DNA from 4 places in the Bacillus sp. EB106-07-01-XG149 genome. Region 3 is predicted to be linked to each of the others. Evidence: riboswitches for the same ligand, from Rfam matches in the RefSeq annotation. Region 3 holds a riboswitch; each other region holds the start of a gene.
The links. A riboswitch is a leader RNA that binds a small molecule or an ion and turns the genes downstream of it on or off. The one in region 3 is predicted to bind S-adenosylmethionine.
Positions count from the first base shown of each region.

Region 1: it holds a riboswitch for S-adenosylmethionine, as region 3 does, so the genes downstream of both, AC3WTA_RS12555 (LLM class flavin-dependent oxidoreductase) here and AC3WTA_RS21630 (methionine ABC transporter ATP-binding protein) in region 3, are expected to answer to the same signal.
Region 2: it holds a riboswitch for S-adenosylmethionine, as region 3 does, so the genes downstream of both, metI (cystathionine gamma-synthase/O-acetylhomoserine thiolyase) here and AC3WTA_RS21630 (methionine ABC transporter ATP-binding protein) in region 3, are expected to answer to the same signal.
Region 4: it holds a riboswitch for S-adenosylmethionine, as region 3 does, so the genes downstream of both, AC3WTA_RS26550 (cyclase family protein) here and AC3WTA_RS21630 (methionine ABC transporter ATP-binding protein) in region 3, are expected to answer to the same signal.

Region 1 covers NZ_JBYTDP010000003.1:55,330-63,175, reverse strand. Annotated here, with positions in the region: gene AC3WTA_RS12575 (response regulator aspartate phosphatase) at 1-118, opposite strand, end outside; partial or broken gene AC3WTA_RS12570 (pyocin-S2/colicin E7-DNase domain-containing protein) at 335-451, opposite strand; gene AC3WTA_RS12565 (hypothetical protein) at 674-955, opposite strand; gene AC3WTA_RS12560 (ATP-grasp domain-containing protein) at 1,432-2,388, opposite strand; gene AC3WTA_RS12555 (LLM class flavin-dependent oxidoreductase) at 2,381-3,439, opposite strand; SAM riboswitch class I at 3,522-3,627, opposite strand; gene AC3WTA_RS12550 (hypothetical protein) at 3,869-4,075, shown strand; gene AC3WTA_RS12545 (hypothetical protein) at 4,400-4,789, opposite strand; gene AC3WTA_RS12540 (DUF4352 domain-containing protein) at 5,081-5,632, shown strand; gene AC3WTA_RS12535 (SH3 domain-containing protein) at 5,825-6,175, opposite strand; gene AC3WTA_RS12530 (DAK2 domain-containing protein) at 6,404-6,571, opposite strand; gene AC3WTA_RS12525 (RrF2 family transcriptional regulator) at 6,753-7,259, opposite strand; gene AC3WTA_RS12520 (FMN-dependent NADH-azoreductase) at 7,470-7,846, shown strand, end outside.
Region 2 covers NZ_JBYTDP010000002.1:544,740-552,585, reverse strand. Annotated here, with positions in the region: gene AC3WTA_RS08970 (MBL fold metallo-hydrolase) at 1-323, shown strand, start outside; gene AC3WTA_RS08965 (class I SAM-dependent methyltransferase) at 333-1,445, shown strand; gene AC3WTA_RS08960 (ArsR/SmtB family transcription factor) at 1,597-1,887, opposite strand; gene AC3WTA_RS08955 (cysteine hydrolase family protein) at 2,321-2,833, opposite strand; gene metC (cystathionine beta-lyase) at 2,995-4,158, opposite strand; gene metI (cystathionine gamma-synthase/O-acetylhomoserine thiolyase) at 4,155-5,267, opposite strand; SAM riboswitch class I at 5,510-5,619, opposite strand; SAM riboswitch class I at 5,823-5,932, shown strand; gene AC3WTA_RS08940 (bifunctional homocysteine S-methyltransferase/methylenetetrahydrofolate reductase) at 6,003-7,835, shown strand; gene metH (methionine synthase) at 7,835-7,846, shown strand, end outside.
Region 3 covers NZ_JBYTDP010000005.1:373,403-381,248, reverse strand. Annotated here, with positions in the region: gene sufD (Fe-S cluster assembly protein SufD) at 1-1,042, opposite strand, end outside; gene sufC (Fe-S cluster assembly ATPase SufC) at 1,058-1,843, opposite strand; gene metQ (methionine ABC transporter substrate-binding lipoprotein MetQ) at 2,082-2,888, opposite strand; gene metQ (methionine ABC transporter substrate-binding lipoprotein MetQ) at 2,961-3,773, opposite strand; gene AC3WTA_RS21635 (methionine ABC transporter permease) at 3,797-4,462, opposite strand; gene AC3WTA_RS21630 (methionine ABC transporter ATP-binding protein) at 4,455-5,480, opposite strand; SAM riboswitch class I at 5,780-5,887, opposite strand; gene AC3WTA_RS21625 (hypothetical protein) at 6,013-6,357, opposite strand; gene AC3WTA_RS21620 (thioredoxin family protein) at 6,512-6,820, opposite strand; gene AC3WTA_RS21615 (toprim domain-containing protein) at 6,824-7,168, opposite strand; gene AC3WTA_RS21610 (hypothetical protein) at 7,250-7,606, opposite strand.
Region 4 covers NZ_JBYTDP010000011.1:76,948-84,793, forward strand. Annotated here, with positions in the region: gene AC3WTA_RS26530 (LSm family protein) at 1-470, shown strand, start outside; gene AC3WTA_RS26535 (S-adenosylmethionine decarboxylase related protein) at 710-1,975, shown strand; partial or broken gene AC3WTA_RS26540 (ATP-binding protein) at 2,144-2,642, shown strand; gene AC3WTA_RS26545 (hypothetical protein) at 2,859-3,239, shown strand; gene AC3WTA_RS26550 (cyclase family protein) at 3,267-3,899, opposite strand; SAM riboswitch class I at 3,985-4,097, opposite strand; gene AC3WTA_RS26555 (PRK06851 family protein) at 4,247-5,356, shown strand; gene AC3WTA_RS26560 (nucleotidyltransferase domain-containing protein) at 5,478-6,260, shown strand; partial or broken gene AC3WTA_RS26565 (MFS transporter) at 6,276-7,576, opposite strand; gene AC3WTA_RS26570 (FAD-dependent oxidoreductase) at 7,719-7,846, opposite strand, start outside.

The DNA of each region.
Region 1 (7,846 bases), on a different contig from region 3:
TTGTATCAATACTTTGTTTTAATTCCTTTGCCTTAACGAAATTCTGTGAACGAATTTCTCGATACCAATCATGTAAAAGTAAAGTGATTTCTTCCTTTTTTATTACGTGTACACTCATATAGCCCCTTCTCCTTTGTCTATAGATTACTAACATAATAACAAAAATCAGCTGATAAAACATTTAATTTTCAGAATATTATAGTTTCAAAAAAATTTCTCAATACAATTTCACCATTTTAGCTCTTTAAACTTAAAATTTTTTCTGTTCCTTATTCATTTCTATATAAAAAATAACACTTTATTATTGGTAATGGTGAAATATGAAAGTCTATCCCTTCATAAGTTTTATATTCATAGGATTAAATTCTGCCGCATAGCTCGAATCAGAAAGTGTTTTCCAAAATTCTTCTCTAAAATCGTCAAAAGATTTGAATTCTCTTCCTACTAATTTTTCTCAAACTTTTTGCGGAATACCCGTTGGTTTTTACCCTTCACTAAGGCCTCGTCCTAAACTGATTATTACACGGTTCACTTGACTACAATCTGCCTCTATCTCATCGAACTCAAGTAACTTTCTCCACATAAACACATGGACTCAACAAATCACTTCTAAAATTTATAAAAAGAAAAGACCTTTTATTTTAGTTAAAAGGTCTTTCTTTAAATATATTTATTAAGATTTATATTTTTTGACTGTATAGGGAATAGTTACAATGTATAAATCTATAGCATAGATTGTAACCCAAATACCTTTACCTTCAGCCGCTAGCTTTTCATTTAATTGTGATAAATGCTCTGAAACTTTTCTTTTACCCCATTTTCTAGGAAACCATTGAAAAACCTTAGGAACATTATGTTTTTTGTTATACCATACGTTCAATCTCCAAAAAATCAAGAAAAACGAGACAATCACTACAGTACAAAAAATATCAAAATATGAAATTCCTAAAATCATATAATATATTCTCCATTTTCATTAAAGCTCAGATAATTTTTTTCTTATATAAAATCAGAGAAAGGATAGCAACCTCCCGCCCTAACAATATATAGTTATATGCAGCTTATCACACAATTCTATTAGAGGAAATATCATCGAAATACCCTCAAATTATATCTATCTAAAAACAAAATATAGACTTATTCAATTTTACGATACATTTATATGTTACGTTGGATAAGTCCTTTTATAAGTCGTTTTTTTAATGTAGATACCATTATTTCAATACAATAGAAGCGATTATTGAAATATATATAGGCATAAGAAGATCCCCCCTAGTTTAAGCTAGAGGGGATCTTCTTATGCCTATTTCAAACTACTCACAATCTCCGCAAATATCACTTCAAACGCATGCACACCTGCATCTGGATATCCTAAACTTGGTCATATGACCACGATTACTTTAACAAAGGTTTTCACTAGAACCTTCTATACTATTTAACTAACTCTACTTGCTTTTCTAATTCTCTTCCAAGGAATGTAGCAAGCTCAAGCATACCAAATTGATTTGCTACAGACTCTGCGCCAGAATTATAGTTTGTGTTTGTATTAATATCATACGTATAAATTGTTCCATCCGAACTGCGAATAAATTCAATACCAGCAACGGTAATTTCATTTTCTTCCAAAAACTCTTTGTATTGTTCAATAATTGGCTCTTGGAAGTCCGATATAATTTCAAATTTTGTTGATGACTCTTTCTTACTCTCTTCTCCTACTGGGCAAAAAGCATCTTGAATCGAACACGCATCTGCTGGACAAAGTTCAAATCCTTCTGATGTATCTACTTTAACTGCATATACAAACTGACCGCCTACAAACTCACAACGTGTAATATATGGTTCTGGCGCTTCAATATATTGCTGGATTAAAGTAATTCCATCAATGGGTTCTTCAAACGTCGGACCATCCAAATATTGTTCTAAAGCATCAATGGAATGAAACAGTTGAACACCAAGGCCTTTACCTGCACGGTTATGCTTTGTAATAAACGGTACTTCCCCTAAATCCTTTGCTGCTTTTACTATATGATCACGGCCAACAGCACCAATTGTTTTCGGCACTTGTATCCCAAATTTTCTTAATGCTGCATATTGATTTAATTTACTTACTTCAAGGCGTAATGCACGAGACCCATTAAATACTGTTCGCCCGTATCCCTCTAACCAAGCAAGAACCCCTTCAGTCAATTCAGGTGCATATCGATGCCCTCTCGTATGTGAAGAAGCACTCATGCGGCTATAAAAAACACCTTGGGGAGGTTCTTGTTCTAATGAAAGTGTTCCTTCATTTAAAAGCCATTCCTCATACGGTAACTCCAGTTCTTCCAACCTTTTCACTAAATGATCCGTCCATTCCTTATTCTCATGTAATATGTAAATTTTACTCATTTGTAATCAATTCCTTTCTTTTTGCTTCAACTAATGGCATTACTTTTTCAGAAAATCGTTTCATCTCTTCAAGCTGTGGCGAAAATTGTAAAAGTAATAACGTAACACCCCCTTTTTCAAAAGCAAGTATCCTTTCTGCAATTTGTTCTGGTGTTCCGATTAAATTAGGACGTAACCCGCGATTAGATACGGAATAATCATTGAGCTTCACTTGCTGTTCCAAATGCGATTTACTAATAAAGTCTTGATAACCCGCATAACCTAAAGCATCGTCTTTCACATCCGTTATGCGTCTCCATTCCTCTAATGCCTCTTCTTCTGTATCACGACAAATAACGTAAGCCGCAAGCCCGAATGACTGCAATGGCTCCTCTGTAACTTTCTTTCTACGATTCTTCATATCTTCTATTTTCACAGATACTTCTTCCACTGTTCCCCCGTGCATTACATATGCATCCGCGTGGTTGACAATGACCTCTTTTCCTCGCTCACTCTCACCACCTGCATAAAGCTTAATGCCTTGTTTCTGCACAGGTTTTGGACTTAAATGTGTATGATGAAGCTCATAAAACTTCCCTTTATAAGAAAACTCTTCTTCTTTCCAAAGCTCTTTCAAAACTGTTACAAATTCCTCTGTGCGATCATATCTTTCATCATGTGCAGTAAATACCCCGCCGTACTGTCTCGCTTCTTCTTCCCACCATGCCGAAACTACATTCAATGTAAAACGACCATTACTTAATTGATCAATATTTGCTGCCATTTTCGCTGTAACTGCTGGATTGTGGAAACCAGGTCTTACAGCTGTCATAATCTCTAATTTATCCGTCACTGCTGCAAGTGCTGCCGCAGTTGTCCACGCTTCTAAACTTGGTGCCGAAACACCTTTTATATCATTTAAATTTAATTCTGCAATAAGTGTTGTTGAAAAACCTAATTGTTCTGCTGCTTGCGCTGTTTGTTTTGCATACTCAAACGTAGGCGGCATAGATTCATCATCTACATTTCGAAGCCATCCCCCAAAAATCGGCAACCAAAAACCGTACTCCACTACCTATTCCCCCTTTAACTTTTAACCATAAAAAAAGCTACTCTTATCGAAATAAGAGTAGCCTTCTTGACTAAGTGAACCTCTCTTATCTTTCAGGTGTTTTTCACCTGCAGGATTTGGCACCTTTCGTCTAAAACGAGGTTGCCGAAGTTTCATAGGGCCCGTCCCTCCACTTCTCAGCATAAGAATTGTTTGATTTCCATTTATTATAATCATCAGAATCATAAAAATCAATCCTTTAATACTTATTTTTCCGATATACATTAAATGATATATGAAAAATCATATTGTTATAGAGATTTATAAGGGTATTGTGTTGTTTTACTTACGAATATATAAAGGGGTATGTTGTATCATGTCGAAAACATCATGTATAACCAAGTTGCTTTACTTCTATCTTAAAAACACAGCAAATGAGGTGTTAGTAGCATGAAAAATAAACGATGCGAGAATTGTGGTTCTACTACATTTAAAGAAGGAAGAGTTGGATCTGCTTATCATGCATATGTTTGTGAAGATGATTCTAGTAGGCTCTTTTCAGTGGGGAAACGTTCCAAACTATTAACTACATTTTGTTTAGAATGTGGTGAGGTGAAATCATTTAGAGTGGAGAAGCCGGAAATATTTAAAGAATAAAATAATACTAATTACATATTATGAAGATGGTTATTAATGATGGTAACGTTCAAGCATTTCGCCTACCTTTAGAATTGGAATATTGGGTACTTTCATCTATAGGTGCTGCTTCACTAGGAAAAATCTGTTCCTCTGTAAAGTTGCTTTCGGAATAATAGACACGAAATTTCATGTTAAATGCAAATAAACAAGGAACCCATTAGTCGGTTCCTTGTTTATTTAGCTAAAGCAGACTTCTTTGGAGAACCCAAATAAAAGTTAAATCGAATCCTATTTAACATTTCCCTTCAAATATATGACAGTAAAGAATACATCATCACGGTGTCAGCAAGCAAAAGTGTATTCTGCATTTCTAAAAACAGTAGATGGCAGATTGTGACCTGCTGAATCTGCTAAGAAAGAATATACAAGAACATCCTTAACATCATCTTTATTTCCACTAATGATAACATCAAGAAAATCTTCTATTTGGAATTCTGGAGTAAACAATACAATCTTAGTCGTTCTGTTTGGTTCTAAAGAAACAAAAGTACGAGAAATTTCAACTAATTCATTTTGAGTTGGGAAAGAAATGTTTCGACTTCTCTTAACAGTTACCGTTACATTACTAGTATGACAGCGTGAATCATTGTTTAACATAATGTTGAGAGCAGTTGGAATAATCCCATTTTCAGAAACTGGAACTCGAAACACTCCAGTAGATTTATGAGCCATATAATCACATCCTTTCAAAATAAAATATATTTACAATATATTAGATGCAAGAAACGTTCATTTTGATAGGGACAAATTATATGATTAATATATTTATAATAACCCTCGGTATTACTAAGACAATGATTTACAAGATTAACAAATATCGTGAGACCCAATCGAATGTATAGTAAAAGTAAAAGAATAAGGTGTCTAAAAGATTCCCTATTTTGAGCCAATAATGAGACATTATGTTAATCTTATATGTATAGTTGCACAAAATTGAGAAACTTAAGGAGACAGATTAATTTTATGAGAAAATCATTCATATTACTTACTTTAATTCTAGTATTAGTCAGTTTTACGGCTGCTTGCACACAAGATAAAAAAGATAGTGCCGTTGAAAATGGTCCAATAGAAGAACCAACCGCAAAAAATGAAAATGAAGAATTAATAAATTTTGAAGAAAAAGAAGATATGACCCGCTTGGAACAAGGTATTTTATTAGTTGGTGAGAGTGTTAAGGGAGGCTATTACTTGACCGCCGTTCAAAATGCATATTTAAATGCTAGTAACGATTCCGTCGTTGTTAATGTCTCTGTAAAAAATGTACGAGGTCAAACGATTGGACTATCAGAATTAAAATATAACTTAAAAGATGAAAAAGCCGGAAAGGCCTATGAAGGAAAGGTGCTTGATCAAAACCCTTCTGGTATACAAGTTACACCAAATGAAACGGTAGAATTGAAAATAGCTTTTGAAGTACCAAGTATCGCAGATGAATATATGTTTTATATTGAAAGCTCTTTAGATCCTCTAGGAGCACGCTGGAAAATCGATAAGTTGCAATCACAAAAAAACTAAGTCTCAAATAAGCAAAAAACAATGAAAAATTTGATATAGATACAAATGAATAATATATAAACATAAAACCATCGATTTAATGAATCGTTGGTTTTTTTCAAAAAATGCTCCATTAAAAACTAGGAGACAAAAAAGAACTAATCCCTAGAAGAGATTAGCTCAATACATCAAAAGCTATTATAGTACATAGTTTTATGAGCAAACGTTATATAATGTTGTATGGGATACATAACCTGTCATCCCTTTATATGTAACTTTTAACCACTGTTTAGAATTACTGTAATGACCTTGAACATATTCACCAGTTACCCATGTTCCAGTAATTTTCGCACCATCATTAAATGTATGTAAGACAGGTGATCCAACAGTGTAACCACTGCGCATCTTTGCACCATATACACCTACCGTACCTCCCTTTGCACAAGCTGCTACTACAGTTTTATTTTCAGTAGTATTCGTAGCCGCAAAAGCAGAGCCGTTAAATGTAAACAAAGTAAACATAAAAGCTGTTAATAAAGTACAAATAGATAAGCGACGTAACAAAATAAATTCCCCCTTTTTTATAATATATTGCTTCATAAATGATTATCTTAAATATTCTAACTATTTTCAATATATTAATGTTGAGAAATATTAGTTGTAGTTTTGAAATAAGATTTTATCAAAAATATTAACAAACTCATATTTTACAGAGAGAGCACCGAAAGAAATGTTCTACATATCAACTATAAAAATCCCCTCCACCACAAGGCAGAGGGGATCTTCACATTCCTATTTCAAACTACCCGCAATCTCCGTAAAGATAACTCCAAGCGCATGCGCACCTGCATCTGGATATCCTAAGCTTCTTTCACCAACTGTACCGGCGCGGCCCATGCGAGCTACGATTTCTTTCGTGTACTCTGCTCCTTTTTCACTATGTTTAAAATATCTGAACACATAAATTCATTTACTTTTTACGAAAATAAAATTGTATTTTTTAGAATTTCAATGTTAATCAATTTGAAACTTTATGAGTTAATTAAATGTGATATTTAAAGAAGGAATTTGTGATGAAGTACTCACATGATGGAATTAATGTTAAAAAACAAAAAAACTCTAACTAATTCGTCATGGCGATTTAGTTAGAGTTTTTTTGTTTGAAGTATTCACGAGTATCTACCCTTATCTTTTCAGGTAAAACAATATCAAGTTCTTTATCTAACCATGCAAGAGTCTTTTTACGAAGAAACTCACGCATGTGTTCTTCTGCTTCAAGCATTACTAAGTTAATTGTACAAGAAGAATTGCTAGGCTCACAAGAATTACAAGCGTCGTCTCGATATAGTAGACCATTTTGTACAATATTTTTACATTGAAAAATAGGTTTTGGGCCTTCGACGGCTTCTATTACATCCCAAAAAGAAATATCTTCTGGAGACTTAGCTAACCTGTATCCTCCTTTTACACCTGGGACAGAATTCACAATGTCAGCTTTAGATAATTTACCGAAAACTTTTGAAAGAAATGTTTCAGAAAGTCCTTGAAACTCTGCCAAATCTTTTATTCCAACACTTTCCTTGGAAGGAGCATTGATTAAATAAACTAGGCAATGCAAGGCATATTCAACCCCAACACTATATTGCATATACAAATCACCTGCTTTTTATTTTAAGGGTTATCAAATTGTATCTTAGGACCATTTAGAATTTTAGTCAAATAAAAAAAGGCTCTTTTAGAATAGTATGTATTTCATTTGACAAAAATAATTTCAGAGATTATATTAAAGACAATATTAATCGACGATTAACATTGTCGACAATTAAAACGTAAAAACTTTTAAAAAGGGGAAATACAAATGAACAAAACACTTATTATAAACGCACATCCGAAAGTGGATGATACATCATCAGTCAGCATTAAGGTTCTTAACCACTTTTTAGTATCTTATAAAGAATTAATTCCTAATAATGAAACGATTGAACAGATTAATTTATACGATGATGTAGTACCAATGATAGATAAAACTGTTTTAAGTGCATGGGAAAAACAAGGAACTGAACAAGAGTTAACTGGTGAAGAACAAAAAGTAACGGAGCGTATGTCCGAAATTTTACAACAATTTAAAAGTGCAAATACGTATGTTATCGTATTACCTTTGCACAATTTTAATATTCCATCAAAGTTAAAGGATTACATGGACAATATTATGATTGCACGTGAAACATTTAAATA
Region 2 (7,846 bases), on a different contig from region 3:
CAGCAAAACAAGCAGATCATATTATTGATGCAGAAGGTGCATTAGCAATTGGTTCATTTAATTTTGAGATTTTTGAGACGCCAGGACATTCTCCAGGCAGTATTTCTTATTATTGTAAAGAGGCGAATGCTGTATTTTCTGGTGATGTATTGTTCCAAATGAGCATCGGAAGAACAGATTTACCCGGTGGAAGTTTTGCTGAATTGATTGGAAGTATTGAAGAAAAATTATTTGTATTACCAGATGATACAGCGGTGCTATGTGGACATGGTCCAGAAACAAGCATTGGTTTTGAAAAAGAAAATAATCCATTTTTACAGTAAGGAGCTAGTATGGAGATGGAGCTCATTTTAAAAGAATGGATGGAGAAAGAGAAGGATTATTCAATTTCATATAGTACGTATATGAACCTCGTATTGTACACAGAGGGACATGGCTATTATATGAAGGAACGTGAAAAAATTGGAAGACAAGGGGATTTTTTTACAAGTAGCAACGTATCCTCTGTTTTTGCAAAAACATTTGCTAAGTTTTTTATTCGTCTTGTTGAAAATGGTGAAGTTGCTCCGAATATTTGTGAGATTGGTGGGGGAACAGGAAGGTTTGCCTATGATGTTTTACAAGAGTGGAAGCAAGTATCTCCAGAAACCTTTATTGATTTAAACTATTCAATGATTGAAATGAGCCCTTTTCATAAAAACTTACAGCAGAAAAATCTTTGTTCGTTTTCTAATGTGTCGTATTATACGTCGCATAGTGAAATGGGAGAATCGTTCGAAGGGATTCTTTTTTCGAATGAGTTATTTGATGCATTTCCTGTTGAAGTAATTGAGAAGAGAAATGGAATATTGTATGAAGTACGTGTTACGTACACAGAGGAGGGGAAACTCGCAGAAGTATGTAGACCGCTACAGAAAAATATTGGTCGATACTTATTGAAATATAATATTCATCTTGCTGAAGGTCAGCGTTTTGAAGTGCCACTTGCGATGGAAGAATATATAGTAGAAATTGCGAAATGGTTTCAACGAGGTGTATGTATTACCGTTGATTATGGATACACAAAAGAAGAATGGATGCATCCTGCACATCAAGAAGGAAGTTTAAGAGGATATTACGAGCATAAGTTAATCGGTAATCCTTTAGAGCATCCAGGTGAAATGGATCTTACTACTCATATTCATTGGGACGAACTGAAAGAGATGTTTAGCCTGCAAGGCATGAATATAGTATGGCATAAGAAGCAATCGGAGTTTTTGTTAGCAGCAGGAATATTAGATCAGCTTACGGGTCACCAAGATCGAAATCCTTTTTCTGAAACTCAAAAACAAAATCGTGCAGTTCGTTCTATGATTTTGAGCGGAGGATTAGGGAGTGCATTTGATGTTGTGATACATACGAAACATATGCAACAGTTACACTTGGATCAGCATTTGAAAATATAAAAAAACAAGACACAGCATATTTCTGTGTCTTGTTTTTTAATACGACTTTTTAATTATGTAGCATCATATATTTTCTCTCATGATATATATTTATATTAAAGATATGAGATAAAAAATATAAAATACGCCCTTTTTCTCTGTTTATGAGCTCTTAACCTAATAATACGCGAACGAGTTGAATAATTGTCTCGTTTTCTACTTTGTAATAAATTTCCAATCCTTTTCTTTCACTTGAAACGATTTTAGCACTTTTTAATTTTGCTAAATGCTGTGAAATTGTAGATTGTGGCATGTTTAAGCCAGTGTACATTGTAGAAACGTTGCTTGGACCACGTTCAATTAATCCTTTTACAATACATAAGCGAACAGGATGAGCAAGTACTTTCAATAATTCTGCATTGCTTTCATATAGTTCTATTTCTTTTTGAAAGGTTTCTAACATGTTCTTTTCCACCTCCGTGTGAGCTGTTATACCATACTATACATACCAAAAAATTAAAGAAAAGAAAACAGTTGTTGCAGAAAAAAATTCCTAAAGTAAAGAAATTGTAAGAAAAGAGACCCTGATGTAAATAAAGTAGATAAATTTGCATGGTTTTGTAAAATGACACTTTTGGGTGAAAATTTCGATGCGTTTTAAAAATTGAAAGATATAGATATATTTGTAACACAATTTTATCATGATTTTCTTATTCTTTCAAATGAATATACAAAATTTTTAAAATAATAAGAAAAAGGAATTATAATGCTATATATAGAATATAAAACAGGTTAAAAGAAAAGAAGCTGAATGTAGTTAGCTTCTTTATGGTGATAACAAAATATTTGAGTATAGCTGATAAATTTTAGAATTACCAAGAAAGTAGTTATGTATTCTAGAGTTCATCTTTTATCAGCTTTAAAAATCTGCGGTTCCATATGTTCTCATAAAAATCAATTGTCTCTTTTGCGGACATAAACGGATTATTTAACGTAGAGGTTGCTTTCTGTACCATGAAGTTTTCGTATTCTAGTCCATGGGAAAATTTAATCGTAGCATCCATACAGTACTCTGTTTGGGCACCACAAAATTCAATACGGTGTACAGATAATTGTTCTAAAATCTCTTTCAAGTTTGTTTTATAAAATGAATTGGCATGTGTTTTTCTTACAAAAAAATCTTGTTCCTGAACATCTAGATCAGCATGAATAGCCCAAAGTTCTTTTTCGGGTACTAAATCATCATCACAATGTTGAATAAAAATGATTGGTTTATTTGATTTTCTGTATGAAGAAATTCTTTTATTTACTTTTGTAAGTAAATTTTGTAAATCGAATAAATGCTCTTCGCTATAACATACTCCATTTTGTAAATCGATAACGATTAAAACATCTGCACAAGTATCCATTATTTTTGCCCCTTTTTTACTTCTTAATATATCAATTAATTCATTATTTAGAAATAGATGGTGCTCTTTCGTTTTTTTATGAACTATACGAAAAGTAAAAAATATACGTAACGGCATAAAAAAGAAGATATGAAAACTTAATTTCATATCTTCTGTTCGTTCTATGCATTTACAGGTTCTTCTACATAAGAAAGGGCATTTTCAAAATCGGATATTAAATCGTCAACATTTTCAAGGCCGACGGATAACCGAAGTAATGAATTAGAAATCCCTCTTTCATCACGAGCTTCTTGCGACAGTGCTGCATGTGACATTTTAGCTGGGTAGGAAAGAATCGATTCGACAGCTCCTAAACTAACTGCAAAGACAGGTAATTTTACTTTTGATAAAAATTGGCGGAGTGCGTCTTCTGATTGTAAAGTGAAAGATAGGACAGCTCCAGCTGATGTAGCTTGAGATTGTTGAATATCAAATCCAAGATGTGTTTGTAAGCCAGGATAATAGACATTTTTAACTTTAGCGTGCTCTTGTAAATAATGTGCAATTTTATTGGCGTTTGCAGCTGAATGCTCAAGACGTACATGCAATGTTTTTAGACCGCGAAGTACGAGAGAACAATCTTGAGGACCTAAAATAGCGCCAAATGCATTTTGTAAAAATCCAAGTTTTTGAGCGAGTTCGGCATCTTTTACAACAGCTAATCCGGCAGTAACATCACTATGACCGGCAATGAATTTTGTGGCACTATGAAGAACGACATCGGCGCCAAGATCAAGTGGTTTCTGGAATAGTGGTGTCAAAAATGTATTATCAACAAAAGTAAGGGCGTCAATAGATTTTGCAAGTTTAGAAACAGCACGAATATCTGTCACTTTTAAAAGTGGATTAGAGGGTGTTTCCACATAAAAGAGTTTTGTATTTGGCTTAATTTTTTGCTTTATTTCTTCTAAATTGGTCATATCAACAAATGTATGTGACACACCGTAACGGGAGAGCACTTCAGTTATAATTCGATAAGTGCCTCCGTATACGTCCTCTGAAATGAGTACGTGATCGCCTTGTGAAAGAAGGAGGAATGCAGTAGAAATCGCTGCAATTCCTGATGCGAAGGCAAACCCCTTTGTTCCTCCTTCTAATAAAGCAATGATATCTTCAAGAGCTTCACGAGTTGGATTACCAGAGCGACTATAGTCATATTTTCCGAACGTATCTACATCAAACTGGTGGAATGTTGATGTATTATAGATGGGAACGTTAACAGCTCCTGTTTGCGAGTCATGTTTATATTGGTTGTGCAGTAAGAGTGTATCTATAGAATAACTCATATTCTTATACCTTCTTTTACAAGTTTAATGGCTTGCTTTAAGTCTTGAATTAAATCGTTACTATTTTCAATGCCAACGGAAAATCGCAGAAGACGATTACATACACCGTTTGCTGTTCTGATTTCTTCAGGAATATCAGCATGTGTTTGCGTTGCTGGATACGTCATTAAACTTTCAACACCACCAAGACTTTCAGCAAATGTAATTAAGGATAAAGATTGTAAGAATGGATTAATCCATGTTTCATCTTTCAGACGAAATGAGATCATGCCGCCTCTTCCAGGATAAAATACATCTGTCACCCCGTCTTCATCATTTAAATAAGCAACAACTGCTTTTGCATTTTCTTCATGTTGTCTCATGCGAAGCGCTAACGTTTTCATACCACGAATTAATAGCCATGAGTCAAATGGACTTAAGACCGCACCAGAGGCATTATGATAATGAGCGATTTCCTCACAAAGTTCCTTTCCTCTTGCAACGACAAGTCCGCTTAGGACATCGTTATGTCCCCCTAAATATTTCGTTGCGCTATGAAGTACAATGTCGGCACCTTCTGTTAATGGCTGCTGTATATAAGGCGTATAGAATGTGTTGTCTACAATAAGAAGTAGTCCGTGTCTTTTGGCTACGGTTGCGACAGCGGCAATATCGGTAACTTGCATTAACGGATTAGTTGGAGTTTCTATGAAAATAGCCTTCGTTTCAGTTGTGATAGCTTGCTCAATTTGTTTAATAGATTGTGTATTTACGTATCTACATCGAACGTTCCACTTTTTTTCATGCTCAGAAAATAATCGATAAGTGCCCCCGTATAAATCTTCGGATACAATAAGTTCGTCTCCAGAACGGAATAGGGAGAGGACGAGGAGAACAGCTGCCATCCCTGAACTACAGGCATAACCTTGTTCACCATATTCTAAGTCTGCGATTGCCTGCTCTAAAAGACCACGAGTTGGATTGCCAGTTCGTGAATAGTCAAAGCCAGTAGAGTTACCAATTCCTTCGTGACGATAAGCAGTTGAAAAATAAACAGGTGGGTTAACAGTTCCTGTTGTAGTTTCGCTCCGGTTTCCGATTTGTGCTAGTTTTGTTTCAATAGTTGACATGTGAAAATTCCTCCTTTTTAAATTAACAATTAAGTGAATGTAAAGTGAAACTTTAATCAGTGAGGGGGGCATTCCCCACTGATTATCAGTCCTCACCAATCGGGCTTTTACGGGCAGTCGATTCCCACCTAACTTCTTTGTTCTAGCTGAATTTTGAGTTGGGAATCTTACTGCCCGTTAATGCGGGGTAAAATAAAAAAAGCCTTCTAAAGAAGAAGGCTTTCGGTTTGAATAGAGTCTTCTTCTCATCTGTCAAATCTTTCACAATTTGCTGGAATTAGCACCTTATTAACAAATGTTAATGGTTGCTGAGGCGTCATAGGGCCAGTCCCTCTACCTCTCTAGATAAGAATGTTCGTATGAAATTTTATTATGTTTTTAACTTTACAACAAAAGATAATTGAATTGCAACTTTATTTTAAATAATTTTTATTTTTCCGCAAGTGTCATTGACTTTTGCATTTGTGCATGCTAAATTTATTAAAAAATTAACAAACATTGTTAAAAGGGGAACGTATTTCCTTTTAGCTACATAAATAAAATAATAAAGACAAACTCTTATTGAGAGCGGTGGAGGGAAAGGCCCTGTGAAACCCGGCAACCTTCAAACAAAATGTTTGAAACGGTGCTAATACCTGCAAAACGAATGTTTTGCATGATAAGAGGAGGATTGATTATGTCCCCCTCTTCAAAGTGAAGAGGGGGTTTTTATATTGATGGAAATGAGGGAGATTTGTGAAATTACTAGATTTATTATCAAAAGGAATTGTAATAGGTGATGGCGCGGTTGGAACGTTATTACATTCACATGGCTTGCAAAGTAGTTTTGAAGAATTAAATATATCTGATCCGGATTTAATTATATCGATTCATAAGCAATATGTAGCTGCTGGGGCTGATGTAATTCAAACAAATACGTACGGAGCAAATGAAGCGAAATTACGTATGTATGGTTTAGAAAATCAAGTTACTGAAATTAATAGAGCGGCAGTAAAATTGGCGAAAGCATCTGTGACAGAGAGAAATGCAATTTTAGGAACAATTGGTGGCATGAAACATATCGGAGCTGTTACAACAACTGATATGGAGCGAGAATTTATGCTACTTGAGCAGGCAAGTGCATTACTAGAAGAACAGGTTGATGGACTGCTATTAGAGACTTTCTATGATGAGTTTGAATTACTTCATGCTGTTCAGGTGTTACGAAAACAAACGAATATTCCAATTGTAGCTCAATTAGCATTGCATGAGGCAGGTACAACTCAAAATGGAAATGATGTAAATGAAATATTAAAACAGCTTTTAGATTACGGTGCAAATGTTGTTGGATTGAACTGTCAACTAGGGCCACTTCACATGACGGAAGCTTTTAAAATGATATCGATTCCGCAAAATGGGTACTTGTCAGCATATCCGAATGCAGGTCTCCCAAATTATGTGGAGGGACGTTACGTATATGAGGGAAGTCCAGCTTATTTCGAAGCGATGACACCGAAATTTATTGAGCAAGGTATTCGGTTATTAGGTGGTTGTTGTGGCACGACTCCAGAACATATTGAAAGTATGAAACGTGCAATTGCAAATGTTACACCTGTAATAGAAAAGGATACGATTCAAAGACCGAAAGTAGTTCATACACACGAGAAACGTTCAAAAGCTCATGTCACATTAGCAGAGAAAGCAAAAAAACAAACGACAGTAGTAGTGGAATTAGATCCACCGAAAACATTAGATACGCAGCGATTTTTTGAAGGAGCAAGAGCATTGAAAAGAGCTGGTGCAGATGCTATTACTCTAGCAGATAATTCATTAGCATCGCCTCGCATCTCGAATATGGCAATGGGGGCATTATTAACGAAGCACGATATTCCGGTATTGACGCATTTAACGTGTAGAGATCATAACGTCATTGGACTACAGTCTCATTTATTAGGCTTATCGGCGTTAGGTATGGAAGAAGTGTTAGCTTTAACTGGTGATCCAGCACGCGTTGGTGATTTTCCAGGTGCCACTTCTGTATATGATTTGTCCTCTATTGAGCTCATTAAAATGATTAAAGAAATGAACGACGGACGCTCGATTTTAGGGAAATCAATAGGTCCAGCAACAAGGTTTTCAGTGGGAGGTGCGTTTAATCCGCATGTAAGACATTTAAAAGCAGCGGTTAAGCGGATGGAACGGAAAATAGATGCTGGAGCGGAATATTTCTTAACTCAGCCAATTTATGATATCGCGTTAATTGAAGAAGTGTATGAAGCGACAAAGCATTTGGAACAACCTATTTTTATTGGGATTATGCCATTAATAAGTAAAAGGAATGCAGATTTCCTTCATTTTGAGGTGCCGGGTATTACTCTACCTGAAGAAATAAGGGAGAGAATGGATGGACATGAAACGAAAGAGGCAGCAATTGAGGAAGGGATTCGCATTTCACAAGAATTGATCGATGTGGCGATGAAATATTTTAACGGCATTTATCTTATTACACCATTTCTAAAATATGAAATTACAGAACATCTTGTTAAATATGTGAGAGAAAAGCAAGAAGTGAAAGAAGGTATTAACTGATGAAATGTATA
Region 3 (7,846 bases):
ACATAAGAACGCGAGAAGATTGTTGTGCATTTGATTTAGATGCACCGTGTTCAATCTTACCAATTCCGTTAAAGATAGATGTTGCACTATCTTTTTGTACACCGTGTTTTAAAATCCAACCTTCAGAGTGTTTACCGAAGTGAACAACTTTAGTTGTAAAGTTTTGTGTTTGGTTACCACGACCAATTGTTACTGTTTTTGTATCAGCATATGATCCGTCGCCCATTAAATTCGTAACGTTCTCTGAAATTGTGTTTCCGTCATTCATAAGGCCTAGAGCCCAATCAATGCGGCCGTCGCGTCCAACAATTCCGCGGCGGTTAACGTAAGTTGTTACGTCTTTTGCTAATAGATCAACCGCACCAAATTTAACTTGTGCGCCTTGTTCCACGATTACTTCTGCTACGATATTTGCAATACCTTTAGCATTTTCATTTGCAACGTAGTTTTCTACATAAGTTGCAGTACTGTTCGCATCAGCTACGAATAATACGTGGTTATATACGTTAGCTTCTTCGCCGTCTACTAAGAATACAGCTTGAAGTGGAGTTTCAAGAACAACGTTTTTCGGAACATATACAAATGCACCGCCGTTGATTAATGCAGCATGAAGTGCAGTTAAACGATGCTCGTCTACCTTCACGCCGTCTTTCATTAAATACTTTTGTAATAGTTCAGCATGCTCTGTTGCAGCTGTTACGATGTCTGTAAAAATAACACCTTTTTCTTTTGCTTCGTCTGCTAAAGAAACGAATGCAGTTGTACCAGTACGTTGTACTAATACGCTGTTATTTTCATCGATTAAGTTTTTCACTGCTTCTGGAAGCTCTGTTAAAGAACTTACAGGCTCTTGCTTAGCAGCGTCGCCTTTTCCGATAAAGTCCCATTTTTCAATTTTCGTTTTATCAGGCGTTGGCATTGGAAGTTCAGTTGCTTGTGCAAGAGCTTGTAAGCGGAACTCAGTCAACCAAGCAGCTTCGTTTACTTCGCTTGCGCGTTGACGGATTGTTTCTTGATCGAAAGGTAATGTACCGATTGTCATGTTTATGCTCCTCTCTTACGCTTCTTGCTCTGTTGTTTCGTCTTCAATACCTAATTCTTTTTTAATCCAGTCATAACCTTCAGCTTCTAGACGTTGTGCAAGCTCAGGGCCACCAGATTTAACGATACGACCGTTCATCATAACGTGAACGAAGTCTGGAGTGATGTAGTTTAATAAACGTTGGTAATGCGTAATCATTAGGCAACCGAACTCTTCGCCGCGCATTTGGTTAATACCTTTAGATACAACTTTTAATGCATCGATATCAAGACCTGAGTCGATTTCATCTAAGATTGCAATTTTTGGCTCAATCATCATTAATTGAAGGATTTCGTTACGTTTTTTCTCTCCACCAGAGAAACCTTCGTTTAAGTAACGTTGTGCCATTTCTGGATCCATTTCTAGGAATTCCATGTTTTTATCTAATGTACGGATAAATTTCATAAGAGAAATTTCATCGCCCTCTTCACGACGTGCATTAATTGCAGAACGTAAGAAGTCGGCGTTTGTTACTCCGCTAATTTCACTTGGATATTGCATTGCTAGGAATAGACCTGCTTGTGCGCGCTCGTCTACTTCCATTTCTAATACATCTTCACCGTCGATGATGATGCTACCTTCTGTTACTTCATACTTTGGGTGACCCATAATCGCAGAAGATAAAGTTGATTTACCTGTTCCGTTAGGTCCCATAATTGCGTGGATTTCTCCACCTTTTACTTCAAGGTTTACACCTTTTAAAATTTCTTTGCCATCAATTGATACGTGTAAGTCTTTAACCGTTAATGTAGAACCAGCCATCTCAATACCTCCATTAATCCTATATATACATTTTAAAAATTCCTAAAACGTTCATATTCTCATTTTATTCTCATTCTAATCTTATATCAAATAAAATGATATCGCAAACGACGAAAAAAAGTAACAATTTTTTCACAAATGTATATAAGTATTTCCCTTGCATCCTTATATAATACACCTTTCTTCTTATTTATATAAAGAAAAAAGGACTGGAAATTTCCCAGTCTTTTCCTTGTGTTTATTCACTTACCGGAAGTACAGCACCTTTATATTCTTTATTAATAAAGTCTTGAATTTCTTTTGAATGCAATACTTCTACTAATTCCTTAATTTCTTTTTTCTTCTCGTCACCTTTACGAACTGCAATAATATTTGCATACGGAGAGTCTGATCCTTCAATCGCAATTGCATCCTTTGTTGGATTTAATTTCGCATCAATTGCATAGTTTGAATTAATGAATAAAGCATCACCTTCATTATTTTCATACAGCTTTGGTGACAATCCAGGCTCTACATCTGTTTTAAACTTTAAGTTTTTCGGATTTTCTACAACATCTTTTACTGTCGCTTTAACAACATCTACACCGTCTTTTAATTTAATAACGCCGCCTTTTTGTAACAATGCGAGCATACGGCCACGCTCCGCTACGTTATTACTCATGATAACTGTTCCGCCATCTGGCAATTCTTTTAAACTTTTATATTTCTTAGAATAAATGCCCATTGGCTCTAAATGGATTTTTCCTGCGTTTACAATTTTATATCCCTTTTCTTGAATTTCTTTATCTAAGTAAGGAATGTGTTGGAAGTAGTTCGCATCAATTTCCTTATCCGCTAACGCTTTATTCGGCAAAACATAATCCTGGAACTTTTTAATCTCTAATTTAATGCCCTTTTTCTCTAGTATCGGCTGTGCCTTTTCTAAAATAACAGCGTGCGGCACGTTAGAGGCTCCCACAACAAGCTTATTCTCTTCTTTCCCTCCGCAAGCAGCTAATGTAAATACAGACAGTGCTGTAACAACTGATAGTAGAATCTTTTTCATATGATGTCCCCTTCTCCCCTATAGTTATGTAGTTATAAAAAAGGGCCGGCATACACCAGCCCTTTTCAGCAATTATTCTTTTACAGGAACAACTGCTCCTTTATATTCTTTAGTAATAAAGTCTTCAATTTCTTTAGAATGCAATACTTCTACAAGCTCTTTAATCGCTTTTTTATCTTTATCACCTTTACGAACCACTAATACGTTTGCGTATGGAGAATCATCGCCTTCAATTGCAATTGCATCTTTTTCTGGGTTTAATTTCGCATCAATTGCATAGTTCGAGTTAATTAAAACAGCGTCGCCTTCTTTATTGTTATACACTTGTGGTAATAAACCAGGCTCAATATCCGTTTTAAACTTTAAGTTTTTCGGATTATCTGCAATATCTTTTGGAGTTGCACTAACTGGATCTACTCCGTCTTTAATTTTTAAAATGCCTTCTTTTTGTAAAATTGCTAAACCACGTCCATGGTCAGTAACGGAATTACTCATAATAATTGTCGCCCCGTCCGGAAGTTCTTTTAAGCTCTTATATTTTTGAGAGTATACACCAATTGGCTCTAAATGAATTTTCCCTGCTATTTCAAAATCATATTTTTTATCTTTAATTTCTTTTTCTAAATATGGAATGTGCTGGAAGTAGTTTGCATCTAAATCCTTATCCGCTAACGATTTATTTGGTAATACGTAGTCTTGGAATTTTTTAATTTCTAATTCAATTCCTTTTTTCTCTAATAAAGGTTTAGCCTTTTCTAAAATTTCAGCGTGCGGTACGTTAGAAGCCCCCACAACTAGTTTTTTTTCATCTTTATCTTTCCCGCCACAAGCAGCTAACCCAAAAATTGAAGTTGAAATAAGTGCTGTAAGTAATAATTTTTTCATTTAAAACATCCTCCCGTTTTTTATTATCGTTTATCTATTCGAGTCGTTAAACTATCACCAATCCACTGAATGAAAAATACAACTAGTAATACACAAATTGTCGCAACGATTGTTACATCGTTATTTCCTCGCTGGAATCCTTCTAAATAAGCAAGTGTTCCAAGGCCACCAGCACCAACAACTCCCGCCATCGCTGTATAGCCTACTAAAGCAATTGTCGTAACAGTAATACCAGATACTAATGCTGGTAACGATTCTGGAATTAACACTTTCAAAATAATTGTGCTTGTTTTTGCTCCCATTGCTTTCGAAGCTTCAATTACACCTTTATCAATTTCACGAAGCGCAATTTCAACCATTCTCGCGTAAAATGGTGCCGCTCCAATAATTAAAGCTGGAAGTGCTGCACTCGCTCCAAGAATTGTTCCAAGCAGAATCTTTGTGAATGGGATTAATAAAATGATTAAAATGATGAACGGTATCGAGCGGAAAATGTTTACGAACGCTCCAATCCCCGTGTTAACCGCTTTGTTTTCCCATAAATTATCTTTCGCTGTCATAAAGAGTAACAATCCTAAAATTAGTCCTAATACAAATGTGGCAAGAGCTGCGATTGCCGTCATATATAACGTTTCACCAGTTGCTTCTAACATTTGATTCCAATCAACATTTGCGATTAACTTATCCATGTGCAATCACCTCCAGCTCTACTTGATCTTGATGTATTCCCTCTATTGCTTGTTGAATCGCTGTTTCCTCACCATTTAAATGAACAACTAAACTACCGTAAGAGCCGTTATTCGTTTGTGCTATATTTCCTTGCAAAATGCTAACTTCTATATCACTGCGTTGCATTAATCTTTGAAGTACTGGTCTTTCTACAGCTTCACCGATAAACTGCAAACGAACTACTTTACCATCTGGATACTTTTCAATTAAACTTTCAATCGTTTCATTTGTATCTTCAGAATCCGTTAACTGCTGTACGAAGCGTTTTGTAATGTCTTTCTGCGGATTGCGGAATACATCAAGTACTGGACCCGTTTCTACAATTTTTCCTTTCTCCATTACCGCCACTCGATTACAAATCTTTCGAATCACATGCATCTCGTGTGTAATGAGTACAATTGTTAAACCGAGACGCTTATTAATATCTAATAATAAATCTAAAATTTGATCTGTCGTTTCTGGATCAAGAGCTGACGTTGCTTCATCACATAAAAGCACTTGTGGGTTGTTAGCTAATGCTCTTGCAATCCCAACACGTTGCTTTTGTCCTCCGCTTAACTGAGATGGATACGCGTCCCCTCTTCCTTCTAATCCAACAAGATGAATTAACTCGTCGACGCGTTTTCTTCTCTTCGCCTTATCGACACCTGCAATTTCAAGTGGGAACTCGATATTTTCGCGTACAGTTCGTGACCAAAGTAAATTGAAGTGCTGAAAAATCATTCCAATTTCTTGCCTTGCCTTACGAAGTTCACTCCCTGTAATTGCTGAAATCACACGATTTGCAATTGTAATTTGGCCAGAAGTTGGTTTCTCTAACTGATTGAATAATCTGATTAAAGAACTTTTCCCAGCGCCACTATATCCGATAACACCAAATATTTCACCTTTGTCTATTTTTAAATTGGCATTATCTACAGCAGTGACATCACCGCTTTTTGCTTTATATATTTTCTTTACATTTTCTAACAAGATCATGATGTTCACCCCTTTTTTTGTTTAAAAAGCGTAAGCGGCTCGTTTAGAACAAGAGGACGCCCGAATCCCTGACGTAGAGGCACTTTTTGCCTCATAGGAAGGGATGAAACGACCGACTGTTCTAGCCGCTGAAGCTAGATTTTTGGTCGACTCCGCAATTTTTTATGTTTAATGCGTGTAGTCCACCGTTATCACTACTTTTATTATTTGAATGTCCTCCACATTCAAACAATAAAAAAACCTTTCCGCTTTAGAGAAGCAGAAAGGTTTATATGCGTATATAACAACATTATCCCTCTCTCTCATCTCTCAAAGCATTTGCTTTGCAGGAATTGGCACCATTTCAACATAAGTTGACGGTTGCCGGGCTTCACAGGGCACAGTCCCTCCACCTCTCTTGATAAGAGAAATCAGATTACATTTTCGTCTGATTTGTAATTTATGAAATTGTCTATATTTTATGAATTGAATTGTATCAATATCCATACGCCATGTCAACAGAAATTTTCGTAAAAAAAGAAACTTCAGACTTTTAAGCACCCACTGACATCGGTTTACATATATGAAACATCGATTCGACTAATAGCATCGTTCGATACGTTCCTGAATATTGTACACGTCCATCGTTCATTAACATTTGCAACCTTACATTGCCGTTCACCAATTGTTTTACATCTTCCTCATCTAAACAAACGATTTGCTCTGTTCCTCGTTCCTCATGTAGCAGCTCTATATAATCTCTTGAAATTTGTAGCGAACAACTTTCATCTCCAAAGCGGAAATTAACAGTTTTTTCTCCTTGTCTTAAAAGCGGCTCTAAATGATATTGACCATTAGCGTAATTTACAAATGATTGCAGCAAAGAATATAATTTCACCCTAAATCACATCCTTCATATCACTTTCTATTACACATACCATTCCCTCTCACTAAAGAGCAATCCTGTTACTTTCGCTCGACAAATACTGTAACCCCCCTGCATCTCGACATATTTCCCGAGAAATATGTCGAGGCGGCAAAAACTTTGCCGCCTACTTTAATTCCGTATATAAATATTCAACCGAATGAAATGCATATATCTTCTTCATGAGTGTCCCATTTTCAAAAACAAGTAAACACGGTACACTTTCGATTCCATACTCTTTCGCTAAATGCGGAGCATAATTTAAATCTAACATTCCAATTTTCAAGTCTTCAATTGTCATCTCAACGACTGTTAACATCTTTTTTGCTAATTGGCATGTTCCACACATTGGAGTATATACATATAACACTGTTTTTTCTTCGTTCTCTATTAGGGCTGTAGCTTCGGCTCCTGTCCAATCAATCACTTCTATCATTCCTTACCGTAAATATTCTGTATAAACGTCAATGTCAGCTCCCCATAATACATTTGCTAAGTGTGAAGATGGCGCAGTTGCCACTTCTCGGTACGAGCGATCAATATAAATATGCTCTGCTTGCGGAAATTCTTTTCGAAACTGTTTCCTTAACTTTTCTCCAGCATCATCAGCATCCACTAGTACATACACTTCCTTATCAAAAAACTGATCAATGAGCTCATCCATTTTCGACAAACCAATTGTACCATTTGTACAAACAATTTCCACCGGTTCACGAATAATAGATTCAATCTTTCTTCTATCTGATTTACCTTCTACAATAATGACTTTTTCCACATAAATCATATGTCATCACCCGATCACCATATACTATACAACCTTTAACTTAGTATATAGTATATTCGTTATTTTCATGTTGTTTCCTGTTTATTTTTGCAAAAGAAAAGCGGAAGCGGCTCGTTCAGAACAGGAGGGCATTGGAACTCCTGAACTAGAGGCGCTTTTTGCCTCAAGTGAAGGAGTGAAATGACTGACTGTTCTAGCCGCTGGAGCTGGATCACAAAGAAAAGCGCAAGCAGCTCGTTCAGATTGTGAGGGGGATGGAGCTTCTGACGTAAAGGCGCTTTTTGCCTTACAGGAAGAAGCGAAGCCACCGAACAATCTAGCCGCTGGAGCTGGATCATAAAGAAAAGCGCAAGCAGCTCGTTCAGATTGTGAGGGGGATGGAGCTTCTGACGTAAAGGCGCTTTTTGCCTTACAGGAAGAAGCGAAGCCACCGAACAATCTAGCCGCTGGAGCTGGATCATAAAGAAAAGCGGCACCGACTGTTTAGCCCTGTTGGCTAAGGTTCTTTCGTACAGAAGACGCTTTTTTGTCTTCTCGTGCGGAAGGTTCTTAGACATGAAGGGCTAGGAGGTGGAGCTGGACAAAGAAAAGCGCAAGCGGCTCGTTCAGATTACGAAGCCACATGAAACCTTACCGAAAAACATTCATTCCCATAATAGCTTATTCATTTGCACTCGA
Region 4 (7,846 bases), on a different contig from region 3:
ATGTTGATTCTGTAATTAAGAGGGAATCCCCTTCAATTTCTTTGAGGAAAGTATTAAGTACCTCTAAAGGGATTTTTACAGAAATTTATGTAGCTGGAAATGCTCCAATACATGGGTATGTCACAAGTATAATGAACGATTATATTGTTTTTTATAGTCCAGTTTATAAAACAGTATATATATCTTTAAAGCATTTGAAATGGTTAATTCCGTATAAAGAAAATCAAGTCCCGTACGCCCTCAATAAAAATGAACTCCCCGTGAATCCATTAAATATTACGTTAGCTAGAACATTTGAAGAACAGCTTATTAAAATGTCCGGCAAAATCATGGTGTTCGATTTAGGTGAGGAATCTAATAAGATCGGAAAGATGGCAAAGATTGATGAAGGGCATATTGAAATATTAAAAGCACGTGATGCAAAAATGTATGTGAATATTCAACACGTGAAATCTGTCCATTGTCCGTAGACTAGTTGAAAGGGCTGGCTTTTTCTTTTATATGCAGAAGAAAAGGTCGAGCCTATTTGTTTAGCTCGATTTGAATATGAGGGGGAAAATGAATTGAATAGAAATATGTTAGCTTTACCTATGAAGAGCTAATCTTGTGCAAAATTATAAAAAATATGTACGAGCCATTTTTTCATATATTCAATTTGTTTTTTTTTGAGGGAGAACTGTTCAACTAATATATTAAAGGGGTTTTGTTTGTGGAGCAGTTTCCAAATTCGTTATCGATTACATTACTTGGTAGTGCTGGTGGAGCAGCAAAAGCAGTTTTAGCAATTTTAAATCAAGCGATAGTAAATGAAAAAGACACGATTTATGAAACGATAAAGAATGTTACATTTCATTTAGTTGATATAAAACAAAAAGATAGGACTTATTATGATGAGTTGTTTCCAAATTTAAAAAATCAATTGTTTTTATACGAAATCGACCTTCAAGATGTAGTGACATTTAAACAGCATTTAAAAGAAAGTAGTACGAGTGTTGTTATTGATGTTTCAGGGGCAGATACAATCAGAGTATTAAGTTGTTGTAATGAACTTGGAATTTGTTATATTAATTCAGCTTTGGAAAATGAGGCAGTAGATCAGGACGATAGTTTAATCGGCTTTCAGCTTACGGAAAGATATACGAGGTTTGAGAAGGAGAAAGAGAAATTTACAAATACAAAAGCAATTATAGGATCAGGTATGAATCCAGGTGTTGTTCAGTGGATGGTTGTTGAACTTATGAAGGAACGCCCAAATGAAAAGCCAAGAGCATGCTATATAGTAGAACATGATACGTCATTTTTGAATGATACAGCACTAATAAAGCCTCATACACTGTATGCTTCATGGGCAGTAGAGCGATTTCTAGATGAAGCGATATGGAGTTATCCGATGTATATGAGTCATCATCGTCCCCTTTATTTTTATGAAGATGTATATGCTTCAGAGTATAAAGTAAAGTTAGGAGAGAAAGAGTTTTATGGCTGTTTAATGCCACATGAGGAAGTTTTAATTTTAGGGAAAAACTTCAATATGGAAGTTGGGTTTCTTTACCGAATTAACGAGTATACAACAAATGTAATTAGGCAGAATTTAGATAAGGTAGAAGATTTATGGAACTGGAATCGTAAAGTATTTAATCCAGCGGAAGAAGAGATTGCTGGCGAGGATCTAGTTGGTGTATTACTCGTTTATGAAAATAGCGAGACATATATGTATAACGTGATGAATAGCAGTCAAGTTTTTCGTAAATATAAAACGAATGCAACTTACTTTCAAGTAGGATGCGGAATTTATGCTGGTTTGTGTAGTTTACTTTTCGATAACTTTAAACAAGGTGCCTATTATGTAGAGGAATTATTATTAAATACAGAAAGTAAGTATGGAGAATATTTAAATTTATATATGAAGGATTTTGTAGTAGGGGGAAATGATTTTACGGATGGACTGCTACATGATCGGGTAAGATGGATATAAGTTATAGCGAAAAGGGAGGGGGATGGGGATCCCCTTCCTTTTCTTATTGCCCTGAAAGCAATTTCATACTGATAATTTAAGGAGATAATATGTAGAGTGTTTGTATAGAACATGAGGAGTATTTATATGAACAAATTTAAAAGCTTTATCTATGAGGAAAAAGAAGCCTTAAAAGTATTTGAAAGAATTAACGGGTTTGTTAGTGAATTGATGTTATTAGGAAAACCGAAATCAACGAATTATGAATGGTGTAATATACGGGAATCCTTTTATATGTTGTACAGCTAATGGAAAGTTATGCAGCGCGATATAGAGTGAAATTTCATGTGCAAGTAGATGGAAATCTACCTGTTATAAATGGTGATGATAAAAAATTAAAACAAGTGTTATTAAAAATGGAATAGAATCAATGCCAGAAGGTGGAGATATTCATATTCGTGCATATCAAAAAACTGAAAGGCATTTGTGTATTCCTGTTGAAGATCAAGGCTTTGGTATAGAGAAGGTTGGAAAGGCTTTTTACACAACAAAGGAGAATAGTACGGAACGACTTGGATTGATGGTCACATATAAAATTATTAAGGAACATCAAGGAAGTACTGCGATTCCAAGTAGCATGGGAATAGGGAAAAAGTGGAAATTTTTTACCGACAGCATAATGTGCTAGAGGAAAATATTTTTCAGAAAAGTGTTCTTGTTGTGTAAATATAAACATTTTATAAAATGTTTCAAGAAGGGTTTTTTTTATAAAATACTTCGTTTATAATGGAGGAAAATATCGACATGAGATTTGTTATTCATGTAACGGTTCGGTAGTGTTAGAGAAAGAAGGGGTGCACGCGCATCCTTTTTTCTATGCAGATATTATGAAAGAGGTGGTATGATGGAATTAACATTAAATTCGACTGTATGTTTACACACGATTCAATTTCGAAAAGAGCAAAAGAATTATATTGTAAAAGATACAATTACAGGAGAAAAATATGAAATGCCGCCACTTTGGATTGATGCATTGGCAATGATGCGTGACGGTTTTTTATTAGGGGAAATTGAGGAGAAATTAAAAGAAGAGTATCCAGAAGAAGAAATAAATATGTTAGCATTTACGAGGCAACTGTTAGAGCTAGAGCTTGTTGGAATGGTAGATGGGGAAGAAATAGCTTGTACAAAGAAGAAAGAGAAAGATTATTTAGCTTGGTTACGTCCTCGTGTTGAGCAATTCTTTCTTAGTTTAAATAAAAAAAATAGAAGCAAAGGTCAATGATGATCTTTGCTTTTTTGTATAGTTTGTTTAAAAAATTACAGCGAATGCTCTTGCAAAAGCACCGTCGCTATCTTTAATTTTTAAAGGTGCCGCTGAGAAAAAGAAACGTTTCGTGTGAATGGCATCTAAGTTTGTTAAGTTTTCAATTAAATAAATATTATTCCCAAGTAGTATGTGATGAATTGGTGATGTTTCTGTCGTTACCTCATCAGGAGAAATGAAATCTAGGCCGACCGATTTTACTTTTAATTGAACTAATTCCACGGCTAATTCTTCAGAAAGATAAAAAGCTTCTTGCTCATACGCCTCTGTATTCCATTTAGTAGATAGATTGGAATGGAAAATAACAATATCTCCTTCTTTTATGTCAGCGTTGTGTAATACTTCTTTAGGTAGTTTTCGTTCTTGTACATGAGTTACATCAATAAGAACAGCTTCGCCTACAAATTGATCTAGGGGTAATTGATCAATAGTCGTTGCGCCTGAAATGAAATGAGCAGGAGCATCACAATGCGTGCCAACATGAACGACAGAATGAAAATCTGTAACTTGATAGCCTGTCTCTTCAACGCTTGTAATGGCTCCTAAATTGATTTTTGGTGTTCCAGGGAATTGAGACATATTGTTTTCAAATGTTTGTGATAGGTCAATTACTTTCATTTTAAATACCTCCAATATATGTTTTGAAATATAAAAAACTCACCTTTCATAATCAAGAAAGATGAGTTTTGCACACAATAGTTACGTTTTATCTTTCAAAATGCAATGCATTTTGCAGGAATTAGCACCTATTCAGTTTATATAAACTGAGGTTGCTGGGCTTCAAAGGGCCGGTCCCTCTGCCTCTCTTGATAAAGACATATTAAGTTTTAATTTCTGAATATTCACTACTTTTAAATTGTAATTCATTTCCTTTTTTCGTGCAATACAAAATAGGTATTCACCCAAATAAAGTTGCTCGCATATTGTAGCTTATGTAAATAGAATGCTGCGAAGGAGTGAGTGCAGTGACAGGGAATGTATTGAATTATTACGCTGGTGGAAATACAGCTAGAGGATTTCATAATTTATACGACGAGAATTTAAAAGGGCTAAACAGGTTATTTATTTTAAAGGGTGGTCCTGGAACCGGGAAATCTTCTTTAATCAAAGCAATAGGTCGTGAGTGGGTTGAAAAAGGATATGATATTGAATTTTTACACTGTTCTTCTGATAATAAATCGGTTGATGGTGTAATTATCCCGAAGTTAAAAGTAGGAATTGTTGATGGAACATCACCGCATGTTATTGAGCCGAAAATGCCAGGAGTTGTCGAAGAGTATATTAATTTAGGGGTTGCTTGGGACTCAAATAAATTAAGAAAGCAGAAGGTGGAAATTGAACGATTTGTTTCAGAAGCAAGCAAGGCTTTTCAAACTGCTTACGCTTGTTTTAACGAGGCACTAGTTATACATGATGAGTGGGAGAAAATATATATTAATAATATTGATTTTAATAAAGCAAATGAACTAACCGATCAGCTGATTCAGAAGTTATTTACAGATAAAGGCGGGAAACAATCGCTTGTGAAACATCGGTTTTTAGGGGCAGCTACACCGAAAGGAGCAGTTGATTTTGTTCCTAATTTAACAGAGGGATTACCACATCGTTATTTTATAAAAGGACGCCCAGGCTCTGGGAAATCAACAATGCTTAAAAAATTAGCTAAGGCAGCAGAAGAAAAAGGATTTGAAGTTGAAGTATATCATTGTGGATTTGATCCAAATAGTCTTGATATGGTTATCGTAAGAGAATTAGGGTTTGCAATTTTTGATAGCACCGCACCACATGAATATTTTCCGAGCCGCGAAGGTGATGAAATTATAGATATGTATGCCTTAATTGTGACACCAGGAACAGATGAGAAGTATGCGAAAGAAATTCGTGACGTGTCGATTCAATATAAAGCAAAAATGAATGAGGCGATGTCTTTCTTGGCGAAAGCGAAATCAGTTCGTGATAAATTAGAAAGAATTTATATTGCTGCTATGGATTTTTCAAAAGTAGACGCATATAAAGAGGAGATTCAAAAAGAGTTTGAACGAATTGCGGTTAGTGTAACAGAAAAGAACAAGTAAAAAATAAGGAACTTTGGTAGGCTGTCGGGAATTTTCTGACAGCTATTTTAGTATGTAGTAAACTTAGTAGTATATTTGTCGAATTTCCAAGGAAATAATCAAAAAATGAAGAGGGTATGAAATGAGAGAGAAAATTAGGTTGGAGTTAGCAAGAATTGAACAAGAGAATGATGTGAAAATTTTATTTGCAGTGGAATCAGGGAGTCGTGCTTGGGGATTTCCATCGAAAGATAGTGATTATGATGTTAGATTCGTTTATATGCACCCGGTCGAATGGTATTTATCAATTCATGATAAACGAGATGTAATTGAGTATCCGATTAGTGATGATTTAGATATAAGCGGATGGGATATTAAAAAAGCGTTACAATTATTCGCAAAGTCAAACCCAGCTTTACTCGAATGGATTCGATCACCGATTTTTTATTCGAAAAACTCTCATTTTCCAGAACAACTTCAGCAAATGAGTGATAAGCACTTTGATCCAAAAGCAACGATATATCATTACTTACATATGGCTTCAAAAAATTATCGTGAATTTTTGCAAGGTGAGAATGTAAAGTTGAAAAAGTACTTTTATGTATTACGTCCTATTTTAGCTTGTAAGTGGTTAGAGGAGAAAGAGACTTTACCACCTGTAGAATTCGATCGATTGATTACAGAGTTATCATTAGAACGCAGTGTATTAGATGAAATTGAACAGTTGTTAATAAAGAAAAAGGCAGGTACTGAATTAGATGTTGGATTAAAAATTGAGGTGTTGAATCAATTTTTAGAAGAACAAATTCATTACTACCAGCAATATGTAAAAGGAATTGAAAAGGGATCAGGGATCGATATTGAGAGTTTAAATACATTGTTTCGGGATATGTTGTTTGCAGTATATGAAAAAGAGCACAAGTGAGTTTGTGCTCTTTTTTTATTTTGTAGGAATAAAGAAAACAGATATAGCTGCAAGAAGACCCGCGAATGAGAATAAGTAAAAATTCCATGCTAAGTCATATTGCATTGTTATAATAATACCGACAAGAATAGGACCAGCAATCGCGCCAACTCGGCCAAGTCCAAGTCCCCAGCCTAAGGAGGTAGCTCGGATATGAGACGGGAAGTATTGTGTTACATATGCATTTAATATTTGAGTAATACCGACTGATCCAATTCCAGCAAGACCAATTAAAAGATAAATGATTGTAACAGATGGTTTAATTGTTAATAGTCCAATACATATAGCTGCCATAAGATAGGAGATGCTAATAACAATTTTAGCCCCTATACGATCCGCTATTGCTCCAGCAAATAATGCACCGATAGCGGCAGTAATATTTAGCATAAGTAAAAATGATAGACTAGATCCAAGAGGGTATCCTGCTTGGCGCATCATCTGCGGTAACCAAGTATTTAAACCATATATTAAAAACATTCCCATTATATAAGTAATCCAAAAAAGCAACGTCGCTTTTATGTACTCTTTTGAGAATAACGTAAGAAATCCATTTTTCTTTCGTATATTAGGTGGGGCTTGATGAGTTTCATCTTTTTCATGGAATTCAATTTGAAAACGATTAAGGATTTGGTCTACTTCTTCTTGGCGATTACGTGATAATAAAAATTGAATGGATTCAGGTAAATAACGAATGATGAAAGGAATGAGGAGCAGTGGAATCATTCCGATGCCAAACATAATTCTCCATCCGAAATCTTCTAACATAAACATAGACAAAATAGCACCTAACACGATACCTAAAGGGTAGCCAGTAAACATAAGAGCATAAATAAAAGATTGTCTTTTTTTTGTGAATATTCAACAGTAAGTGCTGAAGCTGTTGGAATAACACCGCCTAATCCGATTCCTCCGATAAATCGAGATAAACCAAATAATTCAGGGGAAGGAGCAAGTGCAGCAAGGCCCATCGTGATGGAGAAAAGTGCTAAACAGCATATAAGCGTCCATTTTCGTCCAATTAGATCTGTGATGGTTCCAACTAGAATAGCGCCAATAAACATGCCAAATAAAGCATAGCTAGCAATTGTACCAGCGTGTGCCGGTGAAAGTGCCCAGCTTTTGTCTTCTAGGAGCTTTGGCAGAACGGCACCGTAAATACCTAAATCATATCCATCAGCTAGAATGGCTAGCCAACAAATAAAAACAACAAGTTTTGTAATAGAGCTTGAAAAGATAGTTTTTGTAGATTCTAGATGAGGTGGAGCTGAAGGTTGCATAGTATTCCCTCCTTTTATTTATAGATAAATATATTATTTTATTTGATGTTAATATTTCCCTTCTTATGTCGAAGTTTATCTGAAAAGGTTTTATAACAAATAAAGAAGTTCAACAGGAATCCTGTTGAACTTCTTTATTTGTTTACTCATTATCAACTCGTTTTAACGGTTGATCTGCTGGACCTTCCATAACATCTCCCTCAATTGAAAAGCGGGAACCATGGCAAGGGCAGTCCCAAGTACAATCACCATTATTCCATTCAACTTCGC